Regions from separate parts of the Blastococcus sp. SYSU DS0619 genome, predicted to be linked through region 1. Evidence: riboswitches for the same ligand, from Rfam matches in the RefSeq annotation. Region 1 holds a riboswitch; the other holds the start of a gene.
The links. A riboswitch is a leader RNA that binds a small molecule or an ion and turns the genes downstream of it on or off. The one in region 1 is predicted to bind S-adenosylmethionine.
Positions count from the first base shown of each region.

Region 2: linked by a shared signal. The riboswitch ahead of thrC (threonine synthase) and the one ahead of ACI79T_RS01520 (bifunctional o-acetylhomoserine/o-acetylserine sulfhydrylase) in region 1 are both predicted to bind S-adenosylmethionine.

Region 1 is NZ_JBJHAM010000001.1:305,316-319,488, forward strand. It holds gene ACI79T_RS01455 (TldD/PmbA family protein) at 1-13, shown strand, start outside; gene ACI79T_RS01460 (metallopeptidase TldD-related protein) at 90-1,496, shown strand; gene ACI79T_RS01465 (hypothetical protein) at 1,726-2,028, shown strand; gene ACI79T_RS01470 (hypothetical protein) at 2,122-2,613, shown strand; gene ACI79T_RS01475 (C40 family peptidase) at 2,793-3,830, shown strand; gene ACI79T_RS01480 (YdeI/OmpD-associated family protein) at 3,849-4,415, opposite strand; gene gdhA (NADP-specific glutamate dehydrogenase) at 4,522-5,871, shown strand; gene ACI79T_RS01490 (hypothetical protein) at 5,959-6,363, shown strand; gene ACI79T_RS01495 (helix-turn-helix transcriptional regulator) at 6,368-6,565, shown strand; gene ACI79T_RS01500 (gamma carbonic anhydrase family protein) at 6,640-7,173, shown strand; gene ACI79T_RS01505 (cysteine desulfurase-like protein) at 7,174-8,373, opposite strand; gene ACI79T_RS01510 (threonine aldolase family protein) at 8,398-9,471, opposite strand; gene metX (homoserine O-acetyltransferase MetX) at 9,468-10,547, opposite strand; gene ACI79T_RS01520 (bifunctional o-acetylhomoserine/o-acetylserine sulfhydrylase) at 10,551-11,843, opposite strand; SAM riboswitch class IV at 11,886-12,001, opposite strand; gene ACI79T_RS01525 (DUF167 domain-containing protein) at 12,048-12,305, shown strand; gene ACI79T_RS01530 (hypothetical protein) at 12,353-12,883, opposite strand; gene ACI79T_RS01535 (mechanosensitive ion channel family protein) at 12,880-13,776, opposite strand; gene ACI79T_RS01540 (thioesterase family protein) at 13,922-14,173, opposite strand, start outside.
Region 2 is NZ_JBJHAM010000002.1:255,533-269,705, forward strand. It holds gene ACI79T_RS03785 (fibronectin type III domain-containing protein) at 1-2,015, shown strand, start outside; gene ACI79T_RS03790 (VOC family protein) at 2,088-2,453, shown strand; gene groL (chaperonin GroEL) at 2,554-4,179, opposite strand; gene ACI79T_RS03800 (cold-shock protein) at 4,432-4,632, opposite strand; gene thrC (threonine synthase) at 4,812-6,113, opposite strand; SAM riboswitch class I at 6,126-6,252, opposite strand; gene ACI79T_RS03810 (HAD family hydrolase) at 6,311-7,132, shown strand; gene ACI79T_RS03815 (ABC transporter permease) at 7,129-8,016, opposite strand; gene ACI79T_RS03820 (alpha/beta fold hydrolase) at 8,093-10,966, opposite strand; gene ACI79T_RS03825 (LytR C-terminal domain-containing protein) at 11,044-12,183, opposite strand; gene ACI79T_RS03830 (DUF3263 domain-containing protein) at 12,531-12,869, opposite strand; gene rarD (EamA family transporter RarD) at 12,987-13,904, opposite strand; gene ACI79T_RS03840 (DUF5313 family protein) at 13,968-14,173, shown strand, end outside.

The DNA.
Region 1 (14,173 bases):
GGCCGGGCGATGAGGCCGAAGACGACGGTCGAGCGAGCATCGCAGGGAGCGCTAGCGACCGAGGAGCGGAACGAGACCGGAGTCGAGCGATGAGTCGCAAGCAGCGTCCGCAGGACGTCGTGGAGCAGGCGCTGGCGGCCTCCACGGCGGACGGGCAGATCACCTACGTCGTGGAGGGCTCCGAGGCGAACCTGCGGTGGGCGGGCAACAGCCTCACCACCAACGGCGCCATGCGCTCGCGCCAGGTCGTCGTCATCTCCTTCGTCGACGGCGGCGCCGGCATGGCGGTGGGCACGGTCACCCGCTCGGGGACGCCGGACGTCGCCGAGCTGGTCGCCGCCAGCGAGCAGGCTGCCCGGGCCGCCGGACCGGCGGAGGACGCGATGCCGCTGATCGCCCCGGATCCCGACCGCGAGGTGCTCCCGGGCACCGGCGACTGGGCGGCCGATCCGGCGGAGACCTCCATCGACGTCTTCGCCGAGTTCGCGCCGGCGCTGGGCGAGGCGTTCGGCGAGGCCCGGGACCGCGACGAGCTGCTCTTCGGCTACGCCGAGCACGCGCTGAGCACCACCTACCTGGGCAGCTCCACGGGGCTGCGGCTGCGCCACGACCAGCCCACGGGGCGGGTGGAGCTCAACGGCAAGACGCCGGACTTCGGTAGCTCGGTCTGGGCGGGCACCGGCACCCGGGACTTCGCCGACGTCTCGGTGGCCGAGCTGGCGGCGGACGTGCAGCGGAAGCTGGCCTGGTCGCGCCGCCGGGTGGATCTCCCGGCCGGTCGCTACGAGACGCTGCTGCCGCCCTCGGCGGTCGCCGACCTGATGATCTACCTGTACTGGACCATGCAGGCCCGGGACGCCGACGAGGGCCGCAACGTCTTCGCCAAGCCGGGCGGGGGCAACCGCACCGGCGAGCGGCTGGCGGCCCTGCCGCTGACCCTGCGCAGCGACCCGCACGCCCCCGGGCTCGAGGCGGCGCCGTTCCAGCTGGTCGGTGCGTCGTCGGGATCGGCGTCGGTGTTCGACAACGGCATGGCCGCCCCGGCGGTCGACTGGGTCTCCGGTGGCGTGCTCACGAACCTGATCCGCCCGCGGGCCTGGGCCCTGCGGACGACGGCGCCGGCCACCGCCGCCGTCGACAACCTCGTCCTCGAGCAGCCCGGCGCGACCGCCACCCAGGCGGAGATGGTGGCCGGAACCGGGCGCGGGCTGCTGCTGACGACCCTCTGGTACATCCGCGAGGTGGACCCGCAGACGCTGCTGCTCACCGGCCTCACCCGGGACGGCGTCTTCCTGGTGGAGGGCGGCGAGGTGACCGGAGCGGTGAACAACTACCGGTTCAACGAGTCCCCGGTGGACCTGCTCGGCCGGGCGGTGGAGGCCGGCGCCACGGAGCGCACCCTGCCGCGGGAGTGGAACGACTGGTTCACCCGGACGGCCATGCCGACGCTGCGGGTGCCCGACTTCAACATGAGCAGCGTGAGCCCGGCCAGCTGAGCCCGGCGAGTCGAATGACAAGCACGTGATTCCCACAAGTGGGACGCGGCAGCGCTGGCGGAAACTGACGGCGACGAACCGTACTGACGGAATTACGCTCGGTATCGGAAGACGAGCTGATCGAGGGCTTTACCCCGGACGCGTTTCTGCCGAAACCTCTCGTAGCTCGACATCTTCCACACACCGCACGCAGGCCCCGCTCCCACGGGGCTGTCGAGGGGAGGACTCCGTGAGCAGGAGTCGCAAGCCGTCCGTCTTCCAGGTGGGCAAGGTCCGCGACGACGGGCACACCGTCGTCATCTCCGGCTGGGGCCTGGGCCTCTGTGCCGCGGCCTGCGCCTGCCACCGTCACCCGGCCGCCGGGCACCTCGCGATCGCCGAGGACCACGCCGGCGGAGCCATCGGCCTGGTCAGCTTCCGCGAGGGTGGCTGCGACTGCTGCGAGCCGTGGACCGCCGAGGAGCTCACCGCGATCCTGCGGGACTTCTCGACCGTCGCCGGCCTCGACGTCCAGGAGCCGCTCGCCGGCTGAGCGTCGGTCGCCCGGCCCGTGCGCGTACGCACGGGCCGGGCGCTGTTTTCGCCGGGCCGTTGCCCGGCGCCGCTCCCGGGGTAGGGGCCTCCCATGTTGGGACGCGCTGCCCTGCGGGGCGCACTGGCCGGTCTCGCCGGCGTCGCCGTGATGACCCTGGGCGAGAAGGCCGAGCAGGCCCTCACGCACCGGCCGGACAGCTACGTGCCCGCGCGCACGCTCACGGCCCTCACGACCGGCCGGCGGCTGCCCGGGTCCGCCCGTCCGCCGGTGCGCAACCACCTCATGCACTGGGGCACCGGTGCCGCGGTCGGCGCCCTCCGTGGCGTCTGGGCCGCCTCCGGCCTGCGCGGCTGGCGCGCCTCGGCCTGGCACACCTCGATCCGGCTGGCCACCGACCAGACGCTGGAGAACGCGACCGGCGTCGGCGCCCCACCCTGGACCTGGTCCCGCCGCGACCGGATCGTCGACGTGGGCCACAAGGCCGTCTACTCCTTCGTCACCGGCGCGGTGGCCGACCGCCTGGTCCGCCTGCCCGCCGACCGGCTGCCCGACGGCACCGCCGCGGGCCCGCGCATCCGCTGAACCGGCCCGTCCGCGTGGCGGGAGATCGCCCGTGGGGCGCGTGGTACGGACGAGGCGGCCGCGCTCGCGCACACCCGCGCGCCCGCCGCTACTAGTCGATATCGAGTGCCTACGGTCCGTTCTGACGCGCATGGTTGAGGCCCCTTCCCCGGGTCCGGCGCAGCTGATCGGAGGCCCCGGTGCACGCACAGCGTTCGACCACCCGTCGCCGCTCACGCGCCGTCCTCGCGGTGGGTGCCGCGCTGATGGCGGCGGCGACGATGGTCGTCTCCCCGGCGATGACGACCCCGGCCGGCGCCGAGCCGGGATCGGTGGCCGAGGCCGCCTCGCTGATGGCCCAGGCCGCGCAGCAGCTGACCGCGGTCGAGGCCCAGGTCCACGAGGCCGAGGAGATCGTCGCCACCCAGCAGCAGGCCGCCGCGGACGCCGCCGCCCAGGCCCAGGCCGCGCGGGACGCCCTCGCGGTGCACGAGCCGCAGATCCGGGCCATCGTGCAGAGCAGCTTCACCGAGAAGACCCAGTCCCGCGTCGCCGCCTTCCTCACCAGCGAGTCGGCGGAGGACCTGGTCCAGCAGATGACGACGCTGGACATGATCGCCACGCACACCAACTCGGTCATCGCCCAGGTCGCGGCGGCCCGCGCGGCCGCCGAGGAGGCGCAGGCCGCGGCCGACCAGGCCGCCGCCACCGCGCAGGCGGGCCTCACCGAGCTCCAGGCGCAGCAGGCCGAGGTCGAGCGGCGGGCCGCCGAGTACCAGTCGGACTACGACCGGCTGTCCGCGGCAGAGCAGGACCGCGTCTCCACTCTCGTCGCCGGCCCCCGGCTGAGCACGCCGTCGGTCGCGGAGCTCCCGGTACCGGCGGGCAGCGCGGCGGCGACCGCGATCCAGGTGGCCCTGTCCAAGGTCGGCTCCCCCTACCGGTCGGGCGCGACCGGCCCCGGCGCCTTCGACTGCTCCGGGCTGACGTCCTACGCCTACGCGGCTGCCGGCATCGCGCTGCCGCGCACCAGCAGCGGCCAGTCCAAGATCGGCCCGCAGCTCTCCCGTGGCGAGCTCCAGCCGGGCGATCTGGTGTTCTACTACTCGCCGATCAGCCACGTGGCGCTCTACATCGGCAACGGGATGATCGTGCACGCCCGGACCTACGGGACGCCGCTGTCGGTCACCTCGGTCGACCAGGGCGGCTTCCGGTTCGGCGTCCGCCCCACCGGCTGACGCTCCGGCCGGAGGGCGTCAGCGCTCGCTGAGCGTGGTGACCAGGGCGGCGATCCGCTTGGCGCGGGTGGCCGGGGTGGCCGCGGTGTGCACCCGCCAGAGGGCGGCGTAGCGGTCCACCCCGCGCAGCCCGTCGAACGCCGTCCGGGCCGCGGGTGCGGCGTCCAGGGCCGCGGCGAGGTCGTCGGGCACGGTGATGGTGGCCGGGCCCGGGTAGGCGCGGTTCCAGCGGCCGTCGGCCTTCGCGGCCGCCACGGCGGCCAGCCCGGCCGGCCGCATCCGCCCCTCCTCGGTCAGCCGGGCCACGGTCTGCACGTTCTTGAGCGACCAGACGCTGCGCGGCCGCCGCGGGGTGATGCGCTGCAGGTAGGCGGTGTCGTCGAGCCGGTTGGCCCGGCCGTCGATCCAGCCGAAGCAGAGGAGCACCTCGACCAGCTGCTCCCAGTCCACCGAGGGGACGCCGGAGCCCTTCTTGGCGATCCGCACGTAGAGGCCCGGCGCCGTGGCGCCGTTCGCCTCCAGCCACGCCTCGAGGGCGGCCTGGTCGGCGAACGCCCGCACGGGCAGGTCGGTCGGCTCCGGCATGCCCGACATGGTGGCGGCCGGGTGTGACAACCGGCCGTCCATCCGGCCCCGCCCCGGCGATCGACGTACGTTGCGCAGGAAGGACGTCCGGCGAGAGGGGTGCGCGGTGAGCGGTGAGGTACCGGAGACGGTCCGGGGCATCTACGACGAGGTCCTGCACCGCAACCCGGGGGAGACGGAGTTCCACCAGGCCGTCCGCGAGGTCCTGGAGTCGCTGGCCGTCGTCCTGGACCGGCACAGCGAGTACGCCGAGATGAAGACCGTGCAGCGGATCTGCGAGCCCGAGCGGCAGATCATCTTCCGGGTGCCGTGGCAGGACGACCGCGGCGAGGTGTGGATCAACCGGGGCTTCCGGGTCGAGTTCAACTCCGCGCTGGGCCCCTACAAGGGCGGGCTGCGCTTCCACCCCTCGGTGAACCTGGGCATCGTCAAGTTCCTCGGGTTCGAGCAGATCTTCAAGAACGCGCTCACCGGCATGCCGATCGGCGGCGGGAAGGGCGGCTCCGACTTCGATCCCAAGGGCCGGTCGGACGCCGAGATCATGCGGTTCTGCCAGTCGTTCATGACCGAGCTCTACCGGCACATCGGCGAGTACACCGACGTCCCGGCCGGCGACATCGGTGTCGGTGCGCGCGAGATCGGCTACCTGTTCGGCCAGTACAAGCGGATCACCAACCGCTACGAGTCCGGCGTCCTCACCGGCAAGGGCCTCGGCTGGGGCGGGGCGCTGGTGCGCACCGAGGCGACCGGGTACGGCGCCGCGTTCTTCGCCGAGGCGATGATGGACGTCCGCGGAGAGTCCTTCGACGGCAAGCGGGTCGTGGTCAGCGGCTCCGGGAACGTCGCCGTCTACGGCATCGAGAAGGTGCACCAGTTGGGCGGGACCGCCGTGGCCTGCTCGGACTCCACCGGTTACGTGGTGGACGAGAAGGGCATCGACCTCGACCTGCTCAAGCAGGTCAAGGAGGTCGAGCGCGGGCGGGTGGCCGACTACGCCGAGCGGCGCGACTCGGCGAGCTTCGTCCCCGGGGGCAGCATCTGGGACGTCCCCTGCGACGTGGCGATCCCCAGCGCGACGCAGAACGAGCTGGACGGCGACGCCGCCGCCGTCCTCGCCCGGAACGGCTGCCGGTACGTGGTGGAGGGGGCGAACATGCCCGCCACCCCGACGGCGGTGAAGGCGTTCCGCGAGGCCGGCGTGCTGTTCGCGCCCGGGAAGGCCGCCAACGCCGGCGGTGTGGCCACCTCGGCGCTGGAGATGCAGCAGAACGCCTCCCGCGACCGCTGGACCTTCGAGCACAGCGAGGCACGGCTCGCGGAGATCATGCGGGACATCCACAGCCGGTGCCACGAGACCGCCGAGGAGTACGGCTCCCCGGGCGACCTGGTGCTCGGTGCCAACGTCGCCGGGTTCATCCAGGTGGCGGAGGCGGTGCACGCGCACGGCCTGATCTGACCCGGATGGTCAAGGACGCTTGACACCGGCCCCCGCTCCTGGTGGAGTACGCAGGTGTCAAGCTTCCTTGTCACCCGTGGAGTCGCCGTGTTCCCCCGCCAGCTGGCCGCCGTCGTCACCGCCCTCGTCCTCTCCGCGGGCATCGGCCTGCTCGCCGGCAGCTTCGGCGGGGAGCAGTTCTGGCTGCGCGCCACGGTCTTCGCTCTGTGCACCCTGGGGCCGACGTACGGGCTGGGGTGGTTGCTGTTCGTCGCCCCCGTGACGGAGACCGAGCAGGTCGCCCGGCCGGAGGAGACCGTCGAGCACCGGTGGTGGGAGCGCAGCGCCTCCGCCACGTTCCTCGACGTCGTCGCGGTGGCCGGGGTCGGGCTGTTCGCGCTGTCGGTGACCGATCTGCGGGTCGACGCGTCCACCGTGCTCACCGGCCTGCTGCTGCTCGCCTTCGCCGACGTCGCCGCCCGGTTCTCGCTGCTGCGCCGGCGCGACGCCTGACCCGGTGCGCAACGACCTCGCCGAGCGGCGGCAGGAGCGGGGCTGGTCCCAGGGCCGGCTGGCCGAGGAGCTGGGCGTCTCCCGCCAGACGGTGATCTCGCTGGAGAAGGGGCGGTTCGACCCGAGCCTGCCCCTGGCGTTCCGCATCGCCGCGCTGTTCGGCTGCCGGATCGAGGACGTGTTCACCCCCGACGAGGGTTGACTGCCGCCCGCCCCGGCCGGCCGGCGTCCGCCCCCGGCTGGCCGCCTCCCGCCGGGCTGTGCTGGGGTGGCGGGGTGGCGGACAACTTCATCGGTGCCCTGGACTTCGGCTCCCCCCGGATCGACGACGACGCGTTCGTGGCGCCCACGGCCGTCGTCGTGGGGGCGGTGACCATGGGCCCGCGGTCGAGCATCTGGTACGGCGCGGTGGCCCGGGCCGACACCGAGGTCATCGAGATCGGTGCCGACTCCAACATTCAGGACGGCTGCACGCTGCACTCCGACGCGGGCTCCCCCCTGGTGGTGGGGGAGCGGGTCTCGGTGGGGCACCGGGTGGTGCTGCACGGCGCGCGGATCGACGACGACGTGCTGGTCGGCATGGGCAGCATCGTGATGAACGGCGCGCACATCGGCACCGGCTCGATCGTCGCCGCCGGCGCCGTCGTCACCCAGGGCAAGGTCTTCCCGCCCCGCTCGCTCATCGCGGGCGTGCCGGCGAAGGTGCTGCGCGAGTGCACCGACGACGACCGGCTGCACATCCAGGGCAACGCGATCAGCTACACCGACCGGCTGGAGTCCGCCCGCCGGGTGCAGCGGCTCGAGGGCTGATCAGCCGGCCAGCCACGCGCGCAGCCCGGCCAGCAGCCGGTCGACGTCGTCGGCGTCGCTGTAGGGGGCCAGCCCGGCCCGCAGGCCGCCGGTGTCGCCGAGCCCCAGCCACCGGCTGGCCTCGATCGCGTAGAAGGAACCGGCCGGCGCGTTGACGCCCCGGGCCGCGAGGAACCGGTAGGCGTCGGCGGCGTCGCGCCCGTCGAAGGTCAGCAGCAGCGTCGGGGTGCGGTGCGCCGCCCGGGACCACAGCCGGACACCGGGCAGCTCCGCCAGCCCCGCCTCCAGGCGCTCGCGGAGCCGGTCCTCGTGCTCCTCGATCGCGGTCATCGCCGCGACCAGCCGCTCCCGGCGCGTCCCGCCGTCGCCGAGGGCGGCGAGGAAGTCCACCGCCGCCGTCGTCCCGGCCAGCAGCTCGTAGGGCAGCGTGCCCAGCTCGAAGCGCTCGGGCACCGCGTCCGACGACGGCAGCAGCTTGGCCGGCTGCAGGGTGGCGAGGAACGCGGGGTCGGCGGCCAAGACGCCGCAGTGCGGGCCGAGGAATTTGTACGGCGAGCAGAGCAGGACGTCGGCGCCGAGGGCGCGGACGTCGACCGGGGCGTGCGCGGTCAGGTGCACGCCGTCGACGACGAGCAGCGCGCCGGCCGCGTGCACCCGCTCGGCGATGGCGGCGATGGGCGGGCGGGTGCCGATCAGGTTGGACGCACCGGTCACGGCCACCAGCCGGGTCCGGTCGGTGAGCACCGCGGCGACGTCGTCGGCGGTCAGCTCACCGGTGCCCGGGTCGAAGGCCGCCCACCGCACCGTGGCGCCGACCGCCTCGGCGGCCAGCACCCACGGCCGGATGTTCGCGTCGTGGTCGAGCCGGGTGACGACGACCTCGTCACCCGGCTCCCAGCCGGCCGCCAGCGTGCGGGCCAGGTCGAAGGTGAGCTGGGTGGCGCTGCGCCCGAACACGACGCCGGCGGGGTCGGCGCCGAGCAGGTCGGCCATCGCCGCCCGGGCGGCGAGCACCGTCCCGTCGGCGAACCGCTCGGCCGCGGTCACCGCGCCGCGGTTGCTGACCGGCGCGGTCAGAGCCGTGGCCACCGCCCGGCCCACCGCGGCCGGCACCTGGGTCCCCCCGGGGCCGTCGAAGTGCGCGGTGCCGCTCGCGAGCGAGGGGAAGGAGGCGCGCAGCGCGGCGACGTCGAGACCCATGGTGCCGACGCTATCCGCCGGCCGTCAGCCTTCCCCGGCGAGGGCGGCGACCGCCGCGCGGAGCTCCCCGACCGGGAGCGCCAGCGTGGCGTCCCCCACGGCCAGCTCGACCCGCACCACGCCGGGGTCGCCGGTGCGCCCGGCCTGCGGCCAGGTCCACAGGCCCTCGTCGGTGGCCAGCCGGCGGGCAGCTGCGGTGAACGCCTCGGGGGTCGTGCGCAGCAGCAGGTGCAGCATGGGGGTCTGCGGCGGATCGGGGACGACGGTGACGCCCGGCAGGTCGCGCACGGCGTCGGCGACCTCGCGGGCGCGCTCCAGGTAGGCCGGCATCAGCGGCAGCCGGCGCCGCAGGCAGCCCAGCGCCGACGCGGCTCCGGGCCACATGCCGAACAGCGTGCCGCCCAGCCGCCGGCGCCACTCGCGGACCTCGGCGACGACGTCCGCCGGGCCGGCCAGGCAGCAGCCGGCCAGCGCGCCGAGGCCCTTGTAGAAGCTGACGTAGACGGTGTCGAACAGCCCGGCGATCTCGGCCGGCGTGCGGTCGTAGCCGGCGGACGCCTCCCACAGGCGCGCGCCGTCCAGGTGCGCGGCCGCGCCCCGCTCGCGGGCCCAGCCCACCTGCCCGGCCAGGTCGTCCCAGGGCGGGAGCTGCCCGCCGAGGTCGCGCTGCGGCAGCTCCACCAGCAACGCGGCGGGCCGCTCGGCGACGGCGTCGAGGTCGGCGCGCACCAGCAGCCGGTACCGGTCGCCGGCCGGTCGCAGGACCATGCCGTGCAGCCGCTCGAACGCCTGCTCCTCGTGCCGGATCAGGTGGCTCTCCGGGTGGCAGACCACGGTGCGCCGGCCCCTCCGGTCGGCGTGCACCCGCAGCGCCGCCTGCTGGGCCATGACGCCGCTGGGCAGGTACACCGCCGCGGGCCGGCCGAGCAGCCCGGCGACCTCCGTCTCGAGGTCGGCCACCACGCCGCCGTCGCCGTACCGGTCCGGGGCCGTGCCGGGCGGGATCGCGGCCAGCTGGTCCGCCGGCCGCCAGTCGCCGTGCCCGGAGAGGGATCGGTCGCAGGCGGCGCGCAGGGCCGCGCGCTCGTCGTCGGTCACGGCGTCCCCAGCAGCTCGGTCAGCAGCGCCCCGACGGCGTCGGTCTCGATCAGGAACCCGTCGTGCCCGTACGGCGAGGAGATCACCCGCAGCGGGACACCCAGGGCGTCGGCCACCCGCCGCTGCTGGCCGAGCGGGTAGAGCCGGTCGGTGTCCACGCCGGCCACCATCGCGCGGGCGGTCACCCGGGACAGCGCCGCCTCGACGCCGCCGCGGCCGCGGCCGACGTCCCAGCCGTTCATGGCCTCGGTGAGCAGCACGTAGCTGCCGGCGTCGAAGCGGCGGGACAGCTTGTCCGCGTGGTGCTCCAGGTAGGAGGCGACCGCGTACCGGCCGTCGATCTGCAGGTGGGCGCCGAACCGGGCCTCCAGCTCCACCCCGCTGCGGTAGGTCAGGTGGGCGATCCTGCGGGCGACCCCCAGACCGTCCACCGGCGGGGCGTCGGGCGGGTAGTCCCCACCCGCCCAGCGGGCGTCGGCCCGGACGGCGGCCTGCTGGGTGGTCTGCGTGCCGATCTGGTCGGCCGAGGCGACGGCGCCCGAGGCGAGGAAGAACAGCGCGTCGACCCGCGCCGGCTCCGCCACGGCCCACTCCAGCGCCCGCATCCCGCCCATCGACCCGCCGGCCACGGCGGCCCACCGGGCGATGCCCAGCGCGTCGGCCAGGGCGGCCTCGGCGCGCACCTGGTCGGCCACGGTCACCTCGGGGAAGCGGGACCCCCACCGCCGGCCGTCCGGCGCGGTCGACGACGGCCCGGTCGTGCCCTGGCAGCCACCGAGCACGTTCGCGCAGACGACGAAGAGGCGGTCGGTGTCCAGGGCCGCGCCCGGCCCCACGATGCCGCTCCACCAGCCGGGCGACGGGTGGCCCGCGCCGGCCGGGCCGACGACGTGGCTGTCGCCGGTGAGCGCGTGCTCGACCAGGACGGCGTTGTCCCCGCCGGGCGCGAGCGTCCCCCAGGTCTCGTACGCAACCCGCACCGCCGGGAGGGTCCCGCCGCGTTCCAGCGGGAACGGCCCGGGCAGGTCGAGGAAGCGCCGGTCGCCGACCGGATCCCCCTCGACCCACCCGCCCATCGCTCAGGCGCCCTTGGCGGCGCGGAAGCCCGCTTCCAGGTCGGCCAGGATGTCCTCGATGCCCTCCAGGCCCACCGCGAGGCGCACCAGCCCCGGCGTCACACCGGTGGTGAGCTGCTCCTCCGGGGTGAGCTGCGAGTGGGTGGTCGACGCCGGGTGGATCACCAGGCTGCGCACGTCGCCGATGTTGGCCACGTGGCTGTGCAGCTCCAGCGCCTCGACGAACTTCTGCCCGGCCTCCTTGCCGCCGTGCAGCTCGAAGGTGAGGACGGCGCCGGCGCCCTTCGGGGCGTACTTCTGCTGCGCGGCGTGCCACTGGTTGGTCGGCAGGCCGGCGTAGTTGACCCGGTCGACGGCGTCGTGCGCCTCGAGGAACTCCGCCACCCGCTGGGCGTTGGCGACGTGCCGCTCCATGCGCAGGGACAGCGTCTCGATCCCCTGCACGACCAGGAACGCGTTGAACGGCGAGACGGCCGGGCCGAGGTCGCGCAGCAGCTGCACCCGGGCCTTGAGGGCGAAGGCCGGCGCGCCGAGGTCGGCGTAGACGACGCCGTGGTAGGTCGGGTCGGGCGTCGTGAACATCGGGTGCTTGCCACCGCGCCAGTCGAACGCGCCGCCGTCGACGATCAGGCCGGCGATCGCGGTGCCGTGCCCGCCGAGGTACTTCGTCGCCGAGTGCACGACGACGTCGGCGCCGAACTCGAAGGGACGGATCAGGTACGGGGTGGCGACGGTGTTGTCCACGATCAGCGGGACGCCGTTGCGGTGCGCGACCCCGGCGACCGCCTCGATGTCCAGGACGTCGCCCTTCGGGTTGCCGATGGTCTCGGCGTAGAAGGCCCGGGTGTTGTCCTGCACCAGGGACTGCCAGTTCTCCGGGTCGTCGGGGTTCTCGACGAAGGAGACGGTGATGCCCATCTTCGGCAGCGAGTGGTGCAGCAGGTTGTACGTGCCGCCGTAGAGGGACGCCGACGCGACGACGTGGTCGCCGGCCTCGGCCAGGTTGAGGATGGCCAGCGTCTCCGCGGCCTGCCCGGAGGCCACCGCGAGTGCCGCGACGCCGCCCTCCAGCGACGCGACGCGCTGCTCGAGCGCGTCCTGCGTCGGGTTCATGATCCGCGTGTAGATGTTGCCCATCTCGGCCAGCGCGAACAGGTCCGCGGCGTGCTGGCTGTCGCGGAACTGGTAGCTCGTCGTCTGGTAGATCGGCAGGGCGCGGGCCCCGGTCGTCGGGTCGGGGCCGGTCCCGGCGTGGATCTGCCGGGTCTCGAAGCTCCAGTTCTGCGGGTCGCTCATGCGCCGTCTCCTCTCGCTCGCGGAGACCCGCGGCGCACGGGAGCTCCGTCCTTGCCGGGGGGCGGACGCCTCCCGGCCGGCTCTTCCCCTGGAGCACCTCAGACGGAGTAGAGGTTGCCGGGCAGCCAGCCAGGTGCTTCGCGCTGCCTCTCAGGAGCCGTCGTGATCGTAGGACGTCGGGGCCACCACCTGCACACTGACCGGGTGCGCGTGACCATCCGGGTGCGGCCCGGCGCCGGGCGGACCGTCGTGCGCGGTGAGCACGACGGCGCCCTCGTGGTGCGGGTGGGCGCTCGTGCGGTGGACGGCCGGGCCACCGAGGCGGCGCTGGCGGCGGTCGCCGACGCCTTCGGGGTGCGGTGCCCGGCGGTGGCGCTGGTCACCGGCGCGACCGCCCGCACCAAGGTGGTCGACGTCGAGGGTGGCGCCGAGGAGCGGCTGCGCGAGCTGCTGGCCGGGTGACCGGCCGGGCGGGGCCGATGTCCCACGTGAAACACCGGCCCCACCGCTCAGCCGGTCGGGGACGCCGGGGCGGTCCCGTCGTCCGTGCCGTCGGAGTCGCCCGTCGGCGTGGGCTCGGTCGTCGCCGGTGCGGTCGGCTCGGTCGTCCCGGGCGACGTCGACCCGGTGGTGCTCGGCCGGGTGGTGGACGCCGACGGCTCGGTCGTCGCCGGGGTCCCGGTCGGCTCGGTCGGCTCGGCCGGCTCGGTCCCGGTCGGTTCGGTCTCGGTGGGCTCGACCGTCCCGGTCTCCGTCGGCTCGGTCTGCTCCGCGGTCTCCTCGGTGGAGGCCGGCTCACCCGCGGCCGGGGGGCGGACGTTGAGGTAGAGCGCGCCGATGGACAGGAACAGGAGGACCAGCACCACCGTCGAGGTGCGCGCCCGGCCCAGGTGCCGGGGGATCGAGTGCCACCAGCGGTGCTCCGCCGCCGGAGCGGTCTGGGCGGGCGGCGCGGCCGGCGGGGCGGTGCTGACGGTGGGCTCGGAGGGGGTCTGGTCGGGCCCCGGCGTGTCGGCGGGCCGGTCCTCGGGCGCGGTCATCGGGCTCCCTCCTGCACCGCGGTGCCCTCGTCGGCCGCCTGCATCGTGGTGGTCGGTTGCGGCACCTGCATGCCCTGGCTGCGGAACGCGTCGACGACCCGGGCCCGGAGGTCGCGGCCGACCTCGAACTGCTTGCCCGGCAGCGTGCGGGCGACGACGCGCACGTTCACCTCGTCCAGGCCGAGGCTCTCCACGCCCATGACGGTGGGCGGGTCGAGCAGCAGCGGGCGCATCGCCGGGTCGCGGAACGCCTCCCGGCCGACCTGGCGGAGGATCTCGTTGGCCCGGTTGACGTCGACGCTCGTCGGCACCGGCACGTCGACGACGGCGCGGGCCCAGTCGCGGGAGAGGTTCACGACCTTGACGATCTGCCCGTTCGGCACCGTGACGACCTCGCCGTCGGGCGACCGGACGCGGGTGACGCGCAGCGTGACGTCCTCCACCGTGCCGGTGGCCGGGTCGCCACCGCCGACGACCTGGATGGAGACGACGTCGCCGAACCCGTACTGCCGTTCGGTGATGATGAAGAACCCGGCCAGCACGTCACCGACGATGCGCTGCGCGCCGAAGCCCAGGCCGACGCCGAGCACCGTGGCCGGCGCGACGAGGCCGGTGACCGGTACGCCGAGGCGGTCGAGGACGAAGAAGACCGAGATCGAGTAGATGAGCACGATCGCCGCCCAGGTGAGCACCTGGGTGAGCGAGTGCCGGTGCTTGGCGGCCTCGGAGCGGACGAGGGCGTCGCCGCCGGTGGAGTTGCGGTCGATCCGGTCGGTGATCTTCGCCCCGGCCCAGGCCACGAACCGGGCGAGCAGCACCGAGCCGATGATGATCAGCACGACCTCGAGGCCCCGCCCGGACAGCCAGTCCAGCAGCTCTCTCAACGCGTCCACGGGTGGCAGCCTCCGATCGTCGGGGGAAGCGACCTTTCCACAGTGGCGAGCGGCGGCGGCCGATGCCAACCGGACCCGCCGGGTACCGCACGGCGGAGGCCGCGACGAGCCGCTGACCTGGGCCTCAGCGGCACGGAGAGATGACTCACGCCGCCGGTGGGCGGGGCTCCACGAACAGCGACTGGGTGGACCGGCCGACCGGCCCGTCGACGTCGAAGAGGACGCCGAGGCACTGCGCCGCGCCGGTGCCGCCGTGCACCGTGGTGGCGTCCACGCCGAGCCACTCGCCGCGCGGCGGGCGGTGCAGCGCCACGGACAGGTCGACGTTGGCGAACGTCGACCGCGTCCAGTCCAGGGTGGCCGAGATGCCGCTGGCGGCGTCGGTCATGACCAGCAG
Region 2 (14,173 bases), on a different contig from region 1:
CCCTGGCGGGCGGCCTCGCGGCCATCACCGCCACCGCCGGGCTCATCGGAGTCGCCACGAGCGCCTCTGCCGGCAACCCGCCGAGCGGGCCGGGCAACATCGAGGTGTTCCCCGACCGCGACATGATCGCCATCGAGGGCTACACCGCCCAGGCCGGCCAGACCGCGACCCTCGCCGTCACCCGTGACGGCCAGACCGTCGGCACCGCCACGGGGGTCGTCGACGACACCGGCTTCCGGGAGTGGAACCACGACTCGGCCAGCTGCTTCACCGGCGTCACGCCCGACCTCCGGGCCGGTGACGAGGTGTCGCTGTCCTTCAGCGGGTCCCCGCTGGTGGACGGCATGCAGGTCGGCTCGGCGGCGATCACGCAGGTGACCGCCAGCGACCCGGCGGAGGGGAACGTCAACTCCGTGACGTTCTCGGGCAGCTACGGCGCCGACGTGAGCCTGGACCGGTTCGCCGTCGAGGTCGTCAACCCGGCGATGCGGGACGAGGGCGCCATCGGTGAGCGGGCGATCGGCTGGAGCCCCACCGAGGTGCCCGACGAGGTCCCGACCGGCTACACGGTCTCGGGCACCGCGGCGAACGGCGAGTTCTCCGTGACCTTCGGCGACCTGTCGCCGTCGGACCAGCAGCTGGTGTTCGAGGGACAGGCGGTGGCGCTGAGCTGGATGGCCGAGGCCACCACCGTCGAGGCACAGCTCGGCCTGACCCTGGCCGAGTACGGGCTCGCCAGCGGTGGCGCTCCCGGCTGCCCACCCGGCCCGGACGGAGCCGAGCCTCCCGTCAGTGAGTACTCCACGGTGTGGAACGCCGACGGCACCGCAGCCACGGTCACCTGGGCGTCCGCGGCCCCGGTCGCGGGTGGCGCGCCGGTCACCGGTTACAGCGTCACCGCCATCGACCAGGCCACCCAGCGGCAGGAGGGCTACCGGGTGGGCGCGGGCGCCACGCAGGTCGTCCTGGACGGCTTGACCGGCGGTGCCCTGTACACCATCGAGGTCCGTTCGATGGTCGGCAGCGAGATCGGCGCTCCGTTCGCCCTGGCCGGGACGATCGCGCCGCCCAACGAGGACGGCTCGGCGGACACCACGGCTCCCGTGGTGACCACGAGCCCCGAGCTGACCGGCACCACGGCGGTGGAGACCTCCTCCCTGACGCTGACGGCCGACGAGGGGACGCTCTACTACACGACCGACGGGAGCCCGGTGACGACGGTGGAGGGCGGCAACGTCCCGTCGGCCACCGCGACGCTCTACACGGCGCCGATCCCCGTCACCACGGCCAACACCACCGTGCACTACGTCGCGATCGACGCGGTCGGCAACGCCACGCACGGCTCCGGCGTGGTGTCGCCGGCGCCCGCTGCCCCGGCCGTCGCGCCCACGGGGCTGGCGATCACCGGAACGGCCGGCGCCGGACCGGACCCGGCCGCGCCCCAGGGACGGGTCGACCTCGCGTGGAACCCGGTGCCGGACGCCACCGGCTACCGGGTCCGGGTGTTCCTGCGGACGGACGCGACGGCGACGGACGCGGCCACGGTCGTGCTCCAGGCCGACCGGGACGTGGTCGTCACTGGTACCACGGCCCAGGTGACCGGCCTGCCGAAGAGCGCCGACGGTCAGCGGTACGTCTTCCGGGTGCAGTCCAGGACCCCGGCCGCCACCGCGTACAGCACCCTGTCGGCGGGGGTCAACCACCGGGTGGTCGGCGACGACGTCGCGATCGGGCTGGCCCAGTTCCGGGCCGGGGACGAGTTCCGGATCTCCGGGTCGGGCACCGTGCCGGGGGCGACGATCACCGTGCACCGCACCAACGCCGCGGGCACCGGACCGGCGGCGGCTCCGATCGCCGGCTACCCGACCGGCGTCGTGGGCGCGGTCGAGGCTCCGGAGAACGTGGGCGCCTGGGAGATCACCGTCGACCCGGCACCCGCGACGGCACCGACGGAGATCTGGATCAAGTCGAGCGAGGGCAGCGTCTCGGGGCCGTTCCCCGTCGAGGTCCGCTGAGCACACCCGTCGAGGGCCCGTCACCATCCGGTGGCGGGCCCTCGGTCTGCCGGGATGTGGTGAGGTCGGGGCATGGCCGACGCCCCCGCCCGGTTCAAGGACCTCTGCCTCGACGCCCGCGACCACCACGCGATGGCCGACTGGTGGGCCGCGGCGCTGGGCTACGTGCGCAAGGACGTGCTCGACGACGGCACCGCCCGGGAACGCGACTGGCCGGCGCTGATCATCGACCCCTCGGGCGCCGGGCCCGACATCTGGATCAACCCGGTGATCGAGTCCAAGTGGGTGAAGAACCGCATGCACCTCGACGTCGTCGGCGACCGGGACGCGCTGGTGGCGGCCGGCGCCCGGGTCGTGCGCGCGCAGGGCGGAGACCTCGACTGGGACGTGCTGGCCGACCCCGAGGGCAACGAGTTCTGCTGCTTCCCGCCGGAGTGACCCGGCCCGCGGACGCCGACAGGGGCGGCCCGCCGAAGCGGACCGCCCCTGCCGGGCAGTGCTGGTGGTGCAGGTCCCTCTCAGGACCGGGTGGCCGGACTCAGAAGTCCATGCCCGCCATGCCATCGCTGTTCGGCATGGCCGGAGCGTTCTTCTCCGGCTTGTCGGCGATGACGGCCTCGGTGGTGAGGAAGAGCGCCGCGATGGAGGCGGCGTTCTGCAGCGCCGAGCGGGTGACCTTGGCCGGGTCGATGATGCCGGCCGCGACCAGGTCCACGTACTCGCCGGTGGCGGCGTTGAGGCCCCAGCCGGTCTCCGAGTTGCGCACCTTCTCCGCCACGACGCCGCCCTCGAGGCCGGCGTTGATGGCGATCTGCTTCAGCGGCGCCTCGAGCGCGACGCGCACGATGTTGGCACCGGTCGCCTCGTCGCCCTCGAGCTCCAGCTTGTCGAACGCGACGGCCGTGGCCTGCGCGAGAGCGACGCCACCACCGGCGACGATGCCCTCCTCGACGGCGGCCTTGGCGTTGCGCACCGCGTCCTCGATGCGGTGCTTGCGCTCCTTGAGCTCGACCTCGGTCGCGGCGCCGGCCTTGATGACGGCGACGCCACCGGCCAGCTTGGCCAGGCGCTCCTGCAGCTTCTCCCGGTCGTAGTCGGAGTCCGACCGCTCGATCTCGCTGCGGATCTGGTTGACCCGGCCCTGGATCTGGTCGGTGTCACCCGCACCCTCGACGATCGTCGTCTCGTCCTTGGTGACGACGACCTTGCGGGCCCGGCCGAGCAGCTCGAGGTCGGCGGTGTCGAGCTTGAGGCCGACCTCCTCGCTGATGACCTGGCCACCGGTGAGGATGGCGATGTCGCCCAGCATGGCCTTGCGGCGGTCACCGAAGCCCGGGGCCTTGACGGCGACGGACTTGAAGGTGCCGCGGATCTTGTTCACGACCAGGGTCGCGAGGGCCTCGCCCTCGACGTCCTCGCTGATGATGGCCAGCGGCTTGCCCGACTGCATGACCTTCTCCAGCAGCGGGAGCAGGTCCTTGACCGAGCTGATCTTCGAGTTGACGACGAGCACGTACGGGTCGTCGAGGACGGCCTCCATGCGCTCGGTGTCGGTGACGAAGTAGGGCGAGATGTAGCCCTTGTCGAAGCGCATGCCCTCGGTGAGCTCGAGCTCGAGGCCGAAGGTGTTGCTCTCCTCGACGGTGATGACGCCTTCCTTGCCCACCTTGTCCATCGCCTCGGCGATGAGCTCGCCGATGGCGGGGTCGGCGGCGGAGATCGACGCGGTGGCGGCGATCTGCTCCTTGGTCTCGACGTCCTTGGCCGTGGAGAGCAGGTACTCGCTGACCGAGGCGACGGCGGCCTCGATGCCCTTCTTCAGGGCCATCGGGTTGGCGCCGGCGGCGACGTTGCGCAGACCCTCGCGCACGAGCGCCTGGGCCAGCACGGTGGCGGTGGTGGTGCCGTCACCCGCGACGTCGTCGGTCTTCTTCGCGACCTCCTTGACGAGCTCGGCCCCGATCTTCTCCCACGGGTCCTCGAGCTCGATCTCCTTGGCGATGCTCACACCATCGTTGGTGATGGTGGGCGCGCCCCACTTCTTCTCAAGAACGACGTTCCGGCCACGGGGGCCGAGGGTCACCTTGACGGCGTCGGCGAGGGTGTTCATCCCTCGCTCGAGGCCGCGGCGCGCCTCTTCGTTGAACGCGATCATCTTGGCCATGTGGTGATGTCCTCCGAGCATGGATCGCTGCACGGCCGGGTTCGGCGCCCGCGACGGACGACACCAGCGACGTGGACGCTCCGTCGGCCCACGGACCGGTGCCTCACCGTTCCGACCTGATTGGCACTCGGGAGCCCCGAGTGCCAGAAACGAGTTTGGCACTCGACCCTGCCGAGTGCAAGAACGGGGGTCCCCCGGACGAGCGGAGGCCCGGACCCCGAGGGGTCCGGGCCTCCGTGGAAGGCGCTGCGATCAGGCGCTGCGGACGGCGTCGGCCTGCGGGCCCTTCGAGCCCTGGACGACGTCGAACTCGACGCGCTGACCCTCGTCGAGGCTCTTGTACCCGTCCATCTGGATGGCCGAGTAGTGGACGAAGACGTCCTCGCCGCCGTCCACGGCGATGAAGCCGAAGCCCTTCTCGGCGTTGAACCACTTCACGGTGCCCTGTGCCACGTGTGCTCCCACGTATGTGCGCGCGGACGGCTCCTCTGGATCGGGGAGCCGGGTCCACCTCTTCCGCTCGTTCGAGCACGAACATGGAACTGGAACCGCGCGAGAAGGTACAGCAGCACCCACCCTGCGCAGGCGGTTCGTCACCACCGTGTCACCCGGACCGGCGGCCGTGCCGGCCGTCAGCCGATGAGGCCCGCGGCCCGCACCGACTTCAGCGACGGCTCGACCCGGTGGGTCGGGCCCACGACCGGCTCCAGCGGGTCGAGGGTCTTCAGGCCCTCGCCGGTGTTGAGGACGACGGTCTCCTTGGCCGGGTCCAGTCGACCGTCGCCCACCAGCTGCCGGAGGACGGCGACGGTCACCCCGCCCGCGGTCTCGGCGAAGACACCGGTGGTGCGGGCGAGGTCGCGGATGCCCTGCACGATCTCGTCGTCCCCGACCCGGCCCACGGCGCCGCCGGTGCGGCGGATCGCGTCGAGGGCGTAGGGGCCGTCGGCCGGGTTGCCGATGTTCAGCGACTTGGCGATCCCGGTCGGCTTCACCGGCTTCACGACGTCCCAGCCGTTGTCGAACGCGGTGGCGATCGGGTCGCAGCCGGCCGACTGGGCGCCGAAGATCGTCCACTCGGTGGCCTCGACGATGCCCGCGGCGGTGAGCTCGCGGAAGGCCTTGTCCACCTTCGTCAGCAACGAACCCGAGGCCATCGGGATGACCACCTGCGCCGGGATGCGCCAGCCCAGCTGCTCGGCGATCTCGTAGCCCATCGTCTTGGAGCCCTCGGCGTAGTAGGGCCGGACGTTCTGGTTGACGAAGGCGGTGTCCTCGAACTCGTCGGTCTCGGCGAGCTCGCTGGTCAGCCGGTTTACGTCGTCGTAGGAGCCGTCGACGGCGACCAGCGTCTGACCGTAGACGGCCGACTGCACGACCTTCCCGGGCTCCAGGTCGGCCGGGATGAAGACGAACGACGGCAGCCCCACGCGGGCGGCGTGCGCGGCCACGGAGTTGGCCAGGTTGCCGGTCGAGGCCGCGGCGATCTTCGTGTAGCCCAGGCCCTTGGCGGCGGTCGCCGCGAGGCTGACCACCCGGTCCTTGAACGAGTGGGTGGGGTTGGCCGAGTCGTCCTTGACCCAGAGCCCGCCGGTCAGCCCCAGCTCGGCGGCCAGCCGGTCGGCACGCACCAGCGGGGTCATGCCCGGGTCCAGGGAGACGCGCTCGGCGGGGTCCTGGCCCACCGGCAGCAGCGCCACGTACCGCCAGATGTTCTGCGGGCCGGCCTCGATCTGCGCCCGGGTGACCGCGCGCATGAGCTCGGGGTCGTAATCGACCTCGAGCGGGCCGAAGCACTCGGCGCAGGCGTGCTCGGCGATGAGGCCGAAGGTGGCCCCGCAGTTGCGGCAGACGAGCCCGCGGGCCGGACAGGGCGGGGTCGGGCCACCGGCGGACGAGTCGGCCTGTGCGGAACCGGGAGCGGTGAGAGTCATGCGACGACTACCTCCTCATCTTCCCCGCGTCGGGCCGTCGAGCCGCGCGGGACGGAATTGGCACCTCCCGCTGCGCGAGCGCAGTCGGCGGTTGCCGGGGCTTCATCGGGCCGTGTCCCTCTGCCCCTCTGGATGAGTGAACGGACAGCATCGTACCCGCGGGTGGTACCGGATCCGTCGCGGGACAGGATGTGCGCGTGGCAGCGCGCATCGTCTACACCGATCTCGACGGCACCATGGTCGGCCCGCGGGGCTCCTTCTGGCACACCGCCGGCCGCGAGCTGACCGACGGACCGGCCGGCGCCCTGCTCGATCTGCACCGCGCCGGGGTGGCCCTGGTGCTGGTCAGCGGGCGGACCTACGAGCAGGTGGTGGAGGCCGCACGGATCTTCGCCGCCGACGGCGCGATCGCCGAGCTCGGCGCCACCATCGGCTGGGGCTCGGGGCGGAACACCCACCGGCTGCGGGGCGAGCTGCCCGCCGGGTACGGCGAGCGCACGGCCATGGACGTGATGGCCGAGCTCGGCGTCGTCGAGGAGCTGGTGGCCGCGCACCCCGGCCGGCTGGAGTGGCACGCGCCCTGGCACGCGACCCACTCCACCGACGCGCTGCTGCGCGGCCGGGTGGACGCGCTCGCCGTCGACGCGTGGCTGGCCGAGCGGGAGCTGGGCTGGCTCACCCTCAAGGACAACGGGGCGATCCCGGCAGCGTCGTGGATGGGGCTGGACCCGGACCCGGCACCGCCGCGGGTCTACCACCTGATGCCGCGCGGCATCTCCAAGGGCGCCGCCATCGCCTGGGACCTGGAGCGCCGGGGCCTGTCCCCCGACGACGCGGTAGCGATCGGCGACAGCATCAGCGACCTCGACATGGCGCCCGCCGTGGGCCGGCTGTGGATCACCGCGAACGGCGGGGCGGTCGACGGGATGGCCGCCGCACTGGCCGCCGTCCCGAACGCGACCGTGACCGACGGCGCCATGGGCGAGGGCTGGGCCCAGGCGGTGCGCGCCAGCCTCTAGCTGGTGACGTCGCGGCGGGCGAAGTGGCGGAAGCCGAGCGCGGTGAAGATCGCGATGTAGACCAGTGACTGGATCACCCCGCGGAACATGTCGCCGGAGTCGACCGGCGTCTGCAGCAGGTCGGTCCAGGCGAACTCCTCCGCCGTCGGGAACCAGTCGCGGATCGAGCCCAGCTGCTCCACCTGGTCGAGGATCGCGAAGACGAACATGGTGAAAACCGCGCCACCGACGGCGGCCAGCGGCGCATCGGTGATCGTGGAGAACCAGAACGCCAGCGCCCCGACGACCAGCAGGTGCACCGCCAGGTAGCCGAGCATCCCGGCCAGCCGCAGCATCCCCTCGCCCTGGCCGATCGAGACCCCGACCGGCGTCTGGATGTCGCCGAAGCCGAACGCGATGCCGCCGGCCACGACGGCCACTGCCGCCAGGGTGAGCAGCGCGGCGACCGACTGCACCAGCGCCGCCAGCCACTTCTGCCGGAGCAACCGCATCCGCGGCACCGGCGTGGCCAGCGCGTACCGCAGCGACCCCCACTGCGCCTCGACGGCCACGGTGTCGCCGAAGAACAGCGCGTACACCACGACCAGGAAGAAGCCGGTGGTCGCGAACAGCACGAACAGGGTGAAGTTCAGCCCGCTCGCCGTCGCGACGTCGACCAGGTTGATCCGGGAGTTCTCGGCCGCCTCCTCGCTGGCGCCCAGCTGCAGTGCCGCGATGAGCACCAGCGGCAGCGCGACCATCAGCGCGAAGACGCCGAGGGTGCGCCGGCGCTTGAACTGCCGGCGCAGCTCCACCGACAGCCGCAGCGTCCGCTCCGGCCGGTAGCCGGCGACCGCGCCGGTCGGCTGCACGTGCTCGGTGTCGCTTCCCCGGGTCGCGCTCATGCCCATGGTTCGACTCCGCCCTCGTTCCGCTCCTCGGTCGCTAGCGCTCCCTGCGATGCTCGCTCGGGCGTCCTTCTCACGACTCCCCCACCAGCGCCAGGAAGGCGTCCTCGAGCCGTCGCCGCGGCGTGAACTGGTCGACGGCGATGCCCGCAGACACGAGCGCCTGCAGCACGTCGGCCCGACGCGCGCCGTCGAGCTCGGCCACCAGGCCGTCGTCGGTCCGACCGGCGGTGACCCCCGGCAGGGCGGAGAGGACGGCGATCGCCCGGTCGGTGTCCGCGTCGTCGGCCAGGCCGACCAGCACCGAACCGCCGGCGCCGACGATCTCGTCCACCGTGCCCTGCGCGATCTTCTGCCCCTTGGCCATGACGACGACGTGGCTGCAGGTCTGCTCGATCTCGCTGAGCAGGTGGCTGGAGATGATCACCGTGCGGCCGGTGGCGGCGTAGTCGCGCAGCACCTCGCGCATCGCGTGGATCTGCGGCGGGTCGAGCCCGTTGGTCGGCTCGTCGAGGACCAGGAGGTCGGGCAGGCCGAGCATCGCCTGGGCGATCGCGACGCGCTGGCGCATGCCCTGGCTGTACCGGCGCACCGGCCGGTCGATGGCGGCACCGAGCCCGGCCACCCGGATGGCCTCGTCCATGTGCGCGTCCTCGGCCGGCCGGCCGGTGGCCGCCCAGTAGAGCGTCAGGTTGTCGCGGCCGGACAGGTGCGGCTGCAGACCGGTGCCCTCCACGAACGACCCCAGCCGGGACAGCACCGGCGCGCCCGGGGCGGCGGCGTGGCCGAACACGCTGATCCGCCCCTCGGTCGGCCGGATCAGCCCCATCAGCATCCGCAGCGACGTCGTCTTGCCGGCGCCGTTGGGGCCGAGCAGTCCGAGCACCTGACCGCGTCGCACCTCGAAGGAGAGGTCCCGGACGGCGACGAAGCCGTCCTTGTAGGCCTTGGTGACGCCGGTGAACCGCAGCGGGACGTCCTCGCCGTCCGGCTCCACCTGCGAGATCTGCCGACGGCGGCGGCTGCCCCACCAGCGGGCGGCCAGCCAGCCGAGCAGACCGAGGGCGGCGACGACGGCGAGCAGCACCCACCAGCGCGAGGTGCCGCCCGTGGACTCGCTCCGGCCGTCCACCACCGGCGCCGCCAGCTGGGTCGTGCCGTCGGCCACCCCGTTGACCGCCCCCGGCCCGGCCAGGCCGACGGAGTAGACCGCGGCCTCGTCGGGGAGGGCGTAGGCCTGGTCGGTGGAGGACACCAGCACCCGCATCGTGTGGCCGGCCTCGAAGCGGTGCACGATGCCGGGCAGCGTGACGCTCACCCGGGTGGGGACGGTGGGATCGGTCGAGAGGCCGGTGAGGGCCAGGGGCGCCACCAGACCGCCGGGCAGCGTGCTGGCGCCGTCCGGGCCGACGTCGTAGAGCTTGGCGAACAGGGTGGCCGAGCCGCTGGGCGAGGCCACCGCGAGGTCGACGGTCGACGCGCCGACGACCTCGACCGCGGCGTCGAGGGGCTCGCTGTCGAAGGCGGCGAACTGCCCGGGGAGCTCCGCGGTGGTGCCGCCGAGGGCCGCGGTGAGGGCGCCGAGGCCCGGGACGGTGGTGAGCGCCGCGGGCGTCCCGCCGGCGGGGGTGACGACCGGTTGTACGGGCCCGGCGACGGTGACCGCCCGGCGGGTGGCCGGCTCCGCGCCGTCCAGCCCGGGGTAGTTCTCCGCGACGACGGTCTGGCCGCCGCCCTGCACGCTGCCGATCGAGGCGCCGAGCCCGGTGGGCGACGGGAACTCGAAGCCGGTGCCGGGGTCCTCGCCCTCGCCCCGCAGGTGCCAGTCGAACCAGCCGGCGACCAGGTCGCGCAACTCCTGCGCCTGCCGGTCGGACGACGACGCGTCGTGGCCGCCGGCGAACCAGACGACCTTCACCGGCGTCCCGGCCGCGGCGATCCCACGGGCGTTGGCGTCGGCCTGGCCGAGGCCGAAGAGCGAGTCCTGGGTGCCCTGGACCAGCAGCGTGGGGGCGTCGATGCGGTCGAGCACGCCGGCCGGGCTGCTGCGGTCGAGCACCGCGGCGACCTCCGGCGTGAGCGTGCCCGAGGCGGCGGCCGTCTGGTACGCCTCGCACACCTCGATCCGGAACCGGCCGCAGGTGAGCAGCAGCTCCGCGGCCTCGGGGTTGTCGGCGGCCTGCTCGAGCAGCGCGGGCGGGAGGGCGCCGAGGGCGGCGCCGGACGCGGCGCCGGGCGCGCCCCCGCCGCCGCCGAGGGCGTCCAGCAGGCCGCCCGACGAGCCGATGCCGAAGAACAGCCCCGACCACAGCCGCTTGTAGACGCCGGCCTCCTCCGTCTGCGGGACAGCGGCGACCGTGTCGGCCGCCGTCTCGCCGGTCTGCGACGGGAACAGCGCGGTGGTCAGCGAGTGCCAGGTGATCTGCGGCGCGATGGCGTCGATGCGCTCGTCGTAGGCGGCGCCGAGCAGGGCGAGGGCCCCGCCGTAGGAGCCACCGGCGACCCCGACGCGCGGGTCACCCTCGCCGTCGAGCTCGACCTCCTCGCGCTCGGCCAGCAGGTCGAGCAGCGTGGAGAGGTCGGCGATCTCGTAGCGCGGGTCGTTGAGACCGATCCGGCCGGTGCTCGCGCCGAACCCGCGGGCCGAGTAGGTCAGGACGACGTAGCCCCGCTCGGCCAGGTCGGTGGCGTCGTCGGCGACCGACCGCTTGCTGCCCCCGAAACCGTGCGCCAGCACGACCGCGGGAGCCGGACCGTCGGTGCCCGGGAGGTACAGCGTGGTGTCGAGCTCGACGGCGTCGTCACCGGAGCCCGACGGAACCAGGGCCTCCTCGGTGCTCACCTCGGCGGCGCCCGCCGGGGGCGCGAGGACCAGCAGGCCGGCGGGCAGGGCGAGGGCGAGCAGGGCGGCGGCCGTGGCGCGCGCACAGCGCGGGCGGGGACGCACGAGCCCGCGGAGGGAGCGCACGGAGCGCCCAACGGCCGGGCGCCCGTGCGTGTTCCGGGCGCCCGCGGCGATCGGGGTCAGGGCTGCCAGTTGCCCGTGGCGACGACGACCAGGCCGGGCGCCGGGACGTCGGTGACCTCGAAGAAGCGCGGTGCGGGGCCGGCCAGCTCGGGGAACTGGTCGATCAGCTGCAGCGCGGCCTGGCGCTGCTGCTCGTCGCCCTCGGTGAAGAACACCGTGGTGGCGGCGACATCGGTGCCCGGGTAGGCGCCCACGCCGGGCGACTCCCAGCCACCGGCGACGACGACCCCGGAGATCTTGCCCGCCAGCCCGGTCACGCTGGTCGCGTTGAGCACGGTCACCGGGACGCGGACGGGCGTGGTGACCGGCGGCTCCACGGCCACCGGGTCGAGGGAGAGCGTCGGGATGGCCGCGGTCGGCGCGGCGACGGCCGGCGCGCTGGCCGGGGCGGGCGCCGACTGGGCGGCGGGCTCCTCGTTCGCGGGCGCGGTGACCTGGTAGACGCCGAGGACGGCACCGGCGACGACGGCCATGGCCACCAGGCCCGTGAGCACGCGCCGCGGCTTGCGCTCCGGCTCGTCGTCGAAGATCACCTCGGGCGTGCCGTTGCGCTTGGCCGCCTTGCGGCGGACGGCGTCGGCGGCCTGGCGCTCGGCGCGGTAGGCGGCCCGGCCGCCCTTGACCGGACCGGTCCCGTGGACGGCGGCGCCGGCCACGCGGTCCTCGGCGTCGATGTCGATGTCGCCGTACGCGGCGTCGAGGTCGTCGTACGCGGCGTCGAACTCCGGCGCCCCCTCGCGGCGGCTGGTCGTGCCGCGCTCCGGGATGGCGGTGGTGGCCGGGGCCGGGGGCGTCCGCAGCACGTCCACCGCGGCGTCCGCGGCGAGGCGCGACCGGCCGGTGCCCTCGGTGCGGGAGGGCTTGGTCCAGTCCCCGTAGGACGACGGCGGCGCACCCGACGGCGCGGTCTGGCGCGGGACCCGGGGCACGCGCGGGACGCGCGGGGCGGGGGTGCGCCCGCCGAGGCCGCCGCTCGGGCCGGTGGTGACCAGGGGGTCGTCGTCGACCAGGACCGGGGACGCGGGCAGGCTGGTGGCCCGGGCGGGCCCGCCGGACAGCGCATCGCCGGCGGCGACGGGGGCGAGGACGTCGCGGGCCGGTGCCGCGATCTCCTCCCGTGGCTCGGGGTGGGGCACCGCGCGGAACGGTGCGGCACTGGTGCGCGGCGCGGGGGCGGCTGCCGGGCGGGGGGCGGGCGCGGCGGCACCGCCGGCCGGGCGGGCACCGGCCGGCACCGGGGGCAGCGGGAGCCGGGGGCGCGAGACCTGACGGGCGCCGTCGCCGGCGGGCGTGTCCAGCAGGACGTCGCGGCGCCCGGAGCGCTCGCGGCCGGGTGCCGTGGCGTGGTCGCTCAGCTGCGCGGCCCTGTCGGGCCCGGCGCTGTCGGGGGCATCGGTCCGGCGCCGCCCGGCGGTCGCAGACGCGTTTCCCTGACCTACTCCGTCACTGCCTGACGCCGCGTGCCTGCCCACGGTGACTGAATCTAATCCATGTAATTCGCATTGCCCAGGATCTGCGGCGAACGGGTTCGCTGTCGCGCCGTGCGCAGCCGGCGGAGGCGCCGGACCACCAGGGGGTCGGCAGCCATGGCCTCGGGGCGGTCGACCAGGGCGTTGAGCGCCTGGTAGTACCGGGTGGGCGTCGTGCCGAACAGGTCACGGATCGCCGTCTCCTTCGCGCCGGCCCGCCGCCACCACTGCCGCTCGAAGCCGAGCATGTCGTGCTCGCGCCGGGACAGCCCTGCGCCGCTGACCTGCGCGGTCGCCTCCCCTGACCCGTCGGCCCGGGGCGGGGAGACCACGGGGGCTGGGTCGCTGCTCATGTCGGTCCATCTCCTGCCACGCTCCGCCTCCCGGGGACCCCCGGGCGGCTCGAGAACGACCGTAGCGCCGGGCACCGACGTTTCCGGACGAGCGCCGCGCCGTGCTCCCACGGCTGCTCAGGGGGTGGGGACCACGGCGTCCTGGCCGGCTCTCCGGGCGCCGGCCCGAGCGTGTCGCAGGGTGTCGGCGGTGAAGACCGCCAGTGCCACCCAGACGATCACGAAACCGGCCAGCCGGGCGGGCGGCATCGGCTCGTCGTAGACGAAGACGCCGATGGCCAGCTGCATCAGCGGGGTCAGGTACTGCAGCAGGCCCACGGTGGACAACGGGATCCGCCGGGCGGCCGCCGCGAAGAGCAGCAGCGGCACCGCCGTCGCCACGCCTGCGCTGGCCAGCAGCAGGGCGTGTCCGACCCCGGCGTTGGCGAAGGTCCCGTTCCCGCCGGTGTGCAGCACCGCCAGGACGACGCCGGCCGGCAGGGCCACCAGCACGGTCTCCAGGAACAGCCCCGGCGCCGCCTCGACCCGCACGACCTTCTTCATGAGGCCGTACAGCCCGAAGCTGAGGGCCAGCCCCAGCGCGATCCACGGCGGGCGCCCGTAGTCGACGGTCAGCACGACGACGGCGACGGTGGCGATGCCGACGGCCACCCACTGCAGCGGCCGCAGCCGCTCGGCGAAGACCACGACCCCGAGCAGGACGCTGACCAGCGGGTTGATGAAGTAGCCGAGCGAGGTCTCCACGACCTGGCCGGAGTTGACGCCGTAGACGTAGATCAGCCAGTTCACCGCGATGAGCACCGCGGCACCGGCCAGCACCAGGACCGTGCGCCGGCTGCTCACCGCCGCACGCACGTGGCCCCACCGCCGGACGACGGTCAGCAGCAGCCCCACGAACAGCAGCGACCAGAGCACCCGGTGCGCGACGATCTCCAGCCCGCCGGCGGGCTCCAGGAGGGGGAAGTAGAGCGGGAACACGCCCCAGAGCGCGTAGGCGCCGAGCCCGGAGACCACCCCCAGGCGACGCTCGTCCACGGCCGGACGGTACGCCCGGGCCACGCGGCGTCGGGCGGCGCATCGGCGGCCTACCGTCGGGGCGTGCGCAGACAGCGGCCGAACCCCCTGCAATGGGTCTGGTACGCCCTCGGTGGCGGGCTCCCCCGGGAGCTGGCGCCGTGGGTGCTGGCCGACACCACGTGCAGCACCTGGGTCTGGCGGCACCTGGCGCGGGCGCTCGTGCAGCTGCTACCGGTCGTCGTCGTCTGCCTGCTGCTGGTGCCGGTCCCGCTGGCGTACCGGATCAG